Regions from separate parts of the Pseudoalteromonas sp. LC2018020214 genome, predicted to be linked through region 2. Evidence: predicted binding sites of a transcription regulator. Region 2 holds the regulator's gene; the other holds the start of a gene.

Region 1 (3,427 bases), 1.8 Mb from region 2:
TAAACGCCCAGACAAGATATCTATATATATAAATATCTTTATCAAACTCTTTTAAAGAATCGTATATAAGTGCACCAAATAAGAAAAATACACCTGTGACACATACAAATCGTAATGCTAAAAAATCTTTACGCAAATAGAAAACAACAATAGCTGGGATTAAAAATAAAACCCAGCTAAGTTCAAGAAATGTAATTACCTTATCAACCCATAAAGGCATTGTTATTCTTTCGTCTTATCGTCATCTCCGCCAGTACCATTTCCAGGCATATCGCTATACTTATATTTTTTATTCACGGGCATTCCATTACATATGTTAAGGAAATGTACTGTAAGCTAAAATGATGAAATTGCCAAGATGCTTAGGCAATTAAGTACCCTAAATTAAAACAAAAAGTAGTGAGATATAATACCAAGCAATAGCTTAACGTACATCAATAGGCGCTGACTCTTTTGCTTTACCTTGTAATATAGATATTTCTACTCGGCGATTCCTGCGGCGATCTTCATTTGAATCGTTTGGAACAAGTGGACGGGTATCAGCCCGACCCACTACCATCATGCGGTTTTTATCAAACCCTTGCACCGTTTGCAGCTCGCTTGCGACTGCTACGGCACGCTTTGATGATAAGTCCCAGTTGTTAATATATAACTCATTCGACACCTGAAAATCATCTGTATGGCCAGATACAGTTATTTCGCCAGGTACATCTTTTAACAGTACACCAATATCTTGAATTATGGGTTTAAACTTAGGTTGTAAAAATGCACTACCCGAAGGAAATGAACCATTCTCTCGAATACGAATAATTATTTGCTGCCCTAAAGATTCAAGCTCAATTGCACCATCTATTATTTGCTTTTCAAGCTGCTGCGCGATTTTTTTTACGAGCTCGTTAGTTTGTTCCTGATCGGCCGCTGAAGTTGCTTGCTCTGACGATTGCTCTTGAGAAGTACTACGAGATTCGCCACCACGTTTGTCCCCGCGCTGTTCTTGCCTGCCGCCAGCTGAGCTTTCATCTCCAGCCTGAAACTCTAACATTTGTTGAGTCATTTCTACTGTTTGTTGTTGAATAGTTTCTATTGGAGTGGGTTCTGGTTTGCCTGGGGTAAACTCCATAGCAATAACAGAGGTACCTTTAGGGATATCTTTTACTTCAATTTTATTCTGCACACCAAAAGCAAACTTCATAGAGCCCGCAATTTGTTTAAACTTAAGTACATCCATTTCTGAAAACGCAAGCAAGAGTACAAAAAAGCACATTAACAGTGACATTAAATCGGCAAATGTTCCCATCCATGCTGGTAGGCCTGGTGGTGGGCATTTGCACTCTTGATCAGACATAATTACTCCTCGGTATCTACTTTGCGTTTAGATTCAGCTAAGTAATTTTTCAAAATACCTTCGATTACTTTTGGATTTTGGCCATCTTGTATACCTAAAATAGCATCTAAAATTAAACGCTGATTCATAGCCTCTTCGTCTTTACGCAGTTCAAGTTTTACCTGAATAGGAATTGCCACAACATTGGCTAAAAACGCACCATATAAAGTTGTTAAAAGCGCTACCGCCATTGCCGGGCCAATTGCTTTTGGGTCATCCATGTTAGATAACATTGCAACTAAGCCAATTAGAGTACCAATCATTCCCATTGCTGGTGCAATATCGGCTAATGACTTAAATAAGCCTGCGCCCATTTCATGTCGAGTAGTGGTTAAAGAGATATCTTTTTGAAGTGTGGCGCGAACAACATCTGCGTCATGGCCATCAACAAGCATGTCGACGCCTTTGCGCATAAATGGATTCGGGATTTCAGCTTCTTCGAGTGCTAAAAACCCCCCTTTACGAGCTGAATCAGCAAGTTCTACTGCTTTTTCAATAAGTTCTTCTGGCGTTTCTATTTTAAACATAAACGCTTTAGCAACAACTTTACCTATACCCAAAAACTGCGACATGGTGAAATTTGATAAAACAATGAAAAGTGAACCACCAAATACAATTACACTAGAAGGAGCATCGGCAAACATAGCCATTTCACCGCTACTACTCATAAACATAGACATGACAATTAAGCCAATTGCGCCTAGGATCCCGATTATGGTTGCTAAATCCACATTTCCTCCAGAAGTTTCATGCTTAATGGCCTTATCATAAACTTTTATTATTAACTGCTTATCGGCAACATATTGAATTGCTTAAGCCATTTTTATAAATAAACATAAAAAGCAGCCTTTAGCACTATTTTAGATCAAGTTATAAGGGCTACCTAATTATCAATTGATTTATTAAACTAACAGACCGCTATTAAGGCTTTATTAATACACTTGAAATATAATTTAACGTTATAAAGGTAAAAAACCAATATCATCCTTTGACCTAGTTTAGCATTCCCCCTAAAATTGACCCCTAAATTTATTATGTAAGCTGAAATAAAGATGGCGACTAAAAAACCTGAAAACTTAAGTTTCGAACAAGCACTAGAAGAATTATCTACAATCGTTAGTGACATGGAACAAGGTGACTTATCGCTTGAGCAATCGTTAAAGCAATTTGAGCGTGGAATTGCATTAGCAAGTGCTTCATCAGGTAAATTACAGCAAGCAGAACAAAAAGTATCAATTTTGATGGGGAATGGCGAAAAGTCAGTTCTTACGAATTTTGATAATGATATGGAATAGCTGTGAGCATAAATAATTATATCGAACGTGCTCAAAAAGATGTAGTAGCGACCTTACAGCAGCATTTTAAACAGCCTCTCGATACTGAAGAAACGGTAAAGAACGCCACCCAGTATGGATTATTTAATGGCGGTAAAAGATTACGTCCATTTTTAGTTTATGCCACAGGTAAAATGCTCGGTGCAAACCAGCAAGACTTACATGTACTTGCTGCTGCAATTGAGTGTATCCATAGCTATTCGCTAGTTCATGATGATTTGCCTGCTATGGACGATGACGACTTACGCCGTGGCCGCCCTACTTGCCATATAGAATTTGGCGAGGCAAATGCAATTTTAGCCGGTGATGCCCTACAAACACTCGCCTTTGAGCTTATTGCGAATCACAAATTTACATGCTCGTCGCAAACACAAGTAAAAATGATTGCTACGCTTGCCCACGCATCAGGCCTTGAGGGCATGGTAGGCGGACAAGGTCTTGACATAGCAGCAACAGATAAAGTAATTACCGTACAAGAGCTTGAGCGAATACATAAGCTAAAAACAGGAGCTTTAATTAATTGTGCAATTACACTTGGTGCACTGTGCAGTGAAAAGGCAGATCAACAAACCTTAGAAAATTTAAGCATTTTTGGGTATGCTATAGGGCTGGCGTTTCAAGTACACGACGACATTTTAGATGTTGAAGGCGATACGGTTACTTTAGGTAAACCACAAGGCTCCGATATTGCCGCGAATAAAGCGACATA
Region 2 (3,427 bases):
ATGAAGTAATTCAGGATCTGCAGGTTCAGGCTTGTCTCTGTTTTGGATAGTCGCAAACATCTCATTAATGGTGTCTAGTGCTTGTAAAATAACATCCATTAACTCTGAGTTGACTGTTCGCACGCCTTGACGTAGTAAATCAAATACGTTTTCAGCACCGTGACAAGCATCTACAAGTTCTGTCATAGCTAAAAAGCCTGCACCACCTTTTACAGTATGAAAACCTCTAAATATAGCGTTTAGTAACTCGGTATCTTCTGGATTATTTTCCAGCTCAACTAACTGTTCAGATAAAAGCTCTAGGATTTCTCCAGCCTCTACAAGAAAGTCTTGTAAAATATCTTCATCGACTTCAAACATGCAGTTACTCTCCTCTTAGAAGCCCAAACTTGATAAAAGATCATCAACTTCATCTTGATCAGATACAACATCATTACGCGATTCTTTATCAATAATAGGGCCTTCAGGACCTGCTAAAGTTTGTGTGGCAACTGGTTCTTTTATTTTTTGTTGTTCTACTTTATTCGCGGTGCTGTTACTGTCGTCTTGTTCAGCAAACGCAGTTAAAAGATGAAGTAAACTTTCTTCTACTTCCCTAACAAGTTCAATAACACGGCGAATAACTTGACCTGTTAAGTCTTGATAGTCTTGAGCCATTAGTACATTTGTCATTAAGCTTTGAAGCTCATCAGTCTTATGATGAGAGTTGTTCATAAACTTATCGATGCTATGGCAAAGTTGCTTAAACTCACCAAGCTCAATCTCGCGGCTCATTAAACGATCCCATGTCGGTTTGATATGAGATATTTCGTCCGCTAACTGTTGGGCTATAGGAAGACTCGCTTCCACTGCATCCATTGTTTTATTAGCCGCATTTTCTGTCATTTCTATAACATAATTAAGCCGCTTTTTAGCATCTGGAATCGCATCTGTAGTTATGTCACTTAAGCGAGTATCAAGCTCAAAACTTTTAAGAGCTTCGTGAAGTTGACGAGTCAACTTTCCAACTTCAGCAAATAATTCAGACTGCTCTTTAGAAGCAGCCTCTAAAATCAACTGATTTGCTTTGTCTTGCTCATCATTTTCTAAAAAAACAACGAGCTGACGAGCTTGTTCTAACGTTATTTGAGGCGCAGCTGGTGCTGGCATAAGCCTCTCCCCCATCATTAGCCTAAGCGTTCAAATACTTTTTCTAATTTAGTTTTTAATGTTCCAGCCGTAAATGGCTTAACAATATAACCATTCACGCCAGCTTGCGCCGCAGCTATTATTTGTTCTTTTTTAGCTTCTGCCGTTACCATTAATACAGGGATATGTTTTAACTTCTCGTCTGCACGTATTGCTCTTAAAAGATCAATACCCTGCATTCCAGGCATATTCCAATCCGTAACTACAAAATCAAACACTTGATTTTGCAACATAGGCAAAGCTGTAGACCCATCATCAGCTTCTTGAACGTTAGTGAAACCTAAGTCACGTAACAGGTTTTTTATAATGCGTCTCATCGTTGAAAAATCATCAACTACAAGAATTTTCATGTTTTTATCCAAAACATCCCCCAGTGAGGTATTAACCTTTGTTTACTTACTACTAATTTATCCAGTCATTGATTTTAGCTTTAAGCTTAATCATCGCCTGACCATGTATCTGACTTACACGCGATTCACTTACATCGAGTATATGTCCTATTTCTTTTAAATTCATTTCATCGTTGTAGTACAAAGAAAGCACCATTGCATCACGCTCTGGTAATGACTTAATTGCACTTAGCAAAGACTCATTAAACCTATCATTTTTAACATTATTAAAAGGTTTATCTTGTGCTAAATCTTGGCCTACAGGAGTAATAACATCCTCATCTACACCAAGGTCTTCAATGCCTAATATTTTACTCGTATTCGCATCATTTAAAATATGATGGTACTCATTGAGCGAAATTTCAAGTTTTTCAGCAACTTCTATGTCCGTTGGTTCGCGGTTCAGACTACTTTCGAGCTCAGTAATTGCTTCTGCAACTTGCCTGTTTTTACGGTGAACTGAACGAGGAGCCCAATCACCACGGCGCATTTCATCAAGCATAGCACCGCGAATACGAATACCGGCAAAAGTTTCAAAGCTTGCGCCTTTTGTTGCATCAAAGTTTTTCGAAGCTTCTATTAAACCTATCATTCCTGATTGAATTAAATCATCAAGTTGAACGCTAGGTGGTAATCGAGCAATTAGATGACATGCCACTTTTTTAACAAGTGATGCATGCTTCTCAACAATCACATTTAAATTTTGTGTTGATTGATATCCCATAGCTCTATTCACCAGTGTTGTCATAATTAACCGTTTACTAGTTTCTCAATGAAAAACTCTAAATGCCCAGATGGTTGGTTGGGTATTGGCCATTTAACTGCTTTTGTTGCCAGCGTTTTAAACGCAAGAGCGGCTGGCGAATTTGGAAAGAGCTCTACTATTACTTTTTGACGACGTGTTGCTTTGCGCATATTTTCATCATAAGGAACCGTTGCTACTAGTTCCATTGATACATCTAAAAAGCGGTCGGTAACTTTAGATAGCTTTGCAAACAATTCAGTGCCTTCACGCATACTGCGCACCATATTGGCAACAATTTTAAATTTATAAACGCCGTGCTCACGACTTAATACTTTAATAAGTGCGTAAGCGTCGGTGATTGATGTAGGCTCATCGCATACAACAACCATTACATCTTGCGCTGCACGCGAGAAGCTCAGTACCATGTCTGAAATACCAGCAGCTGTATCTACAATTAAAATATCAAATTCGGTATTCAATTCGCTAAACGCACGAATTAGCCCAGCATGCTCAGATGGTGATAATTCAACCATACTTTGCGAACCCGATGTAGCGGGTACAATTTTAATTCCTGCAGGGCCTTCAACTAAAATTTCATCAAGCTCACATTCACCAGACAAGACGTGTGACAAGTTACGCTCTACACGTAAACCAAGCATCACATCACAGTTTGCTAAACCCAAGTCAGCATCCAGCACTAATACTCGATTACCTTGCTGCCCAAGTGCAATAGCTGTATTTAGAGAAACATTTGTTTTCCCTACTCCACCTTTACCACCGGTTACAGCGATAACTTTTACGCCGTTGTTATTGTTTTGACTCATTTTGCGCAGGCCGCTTGCTTGATCTAATACTGTGTTAATCATACATCCCTACTGTGCTTGGCGCCACTGCTTGGTGCCTTGAATGTTGTTCTTTTGTTCTTTTTAAATATAATTGCTCAGCCTTTTTAACTAGTTTCTCAGCATTTGCAACACGAATATCCTCTGGTACTCGTTGACCATTAGTAAGATACCCTATTGGAAGGCGATTTTGAATCGCAATACTAATAATCTCACCCAAACTTAATGATTCGTCTAACTTAGTGAAAATACAGCCACTTAAC

What was found. Region 2 encodes FliA, which starts transcription of late flagellar genes. Its sites were predicted from a motif close to CTAAAGNTNNNNNNNNNNNNGCCGATA; they were not measured.
Region 1: the regulator FliA is predicted to act here: its motif matches at 2,175-2,201, upstream of pomA (flagellar motor protein PomA).

The regions. Positions count from the first base shown of each region.
Region 1 covers NZ_CP066804.1:2,879,824-2,883,250, forward strand. The annotation lists gene JG479_RS12785 (hypothetical protein) at 1-220, opposite strand, end outside; gene JG479_RS12790 (flagellar motor protein MotB) at 425-1,345, opposite strand; gene pomA (flagellar motor protein PomA) at 1,348-2,115, opposite strand; gene JG479_RS12800 (exodeoxyribonuclease VII small subunit) at 2,437-2,679, shown strand; gene ispA ((2E,6E)-farnesyl diphosphate synthase) at 2,682-3,427, shown strand, end outside.
Region 2 covers NZ_CP066804.1:1,071,734-1,075,160, reverse strand. The annotation lists gene JG479_RS04635 (chemotaxis protein CheA) at 1-360, opposite strand, end outside; gene JG479_RS04630 (protein phosphatase CheZ) at 376-1,149, opposite strand; gene cheY (chemotaxis response regulator CheY) at 1,167-1,550, opposite strand; gene JG479_RS04620 (RNA polymerase sigma factor FliA) at 1,591-2,301, opposite strand; gene JG479_RS04615 (MinD/ParA family ATP-binding protein) at 2,328-3,188, opposite strand; gene flhF (flagellar biosynthesis protein FlhF) at 3,181-3,427, opposite strand, start outside.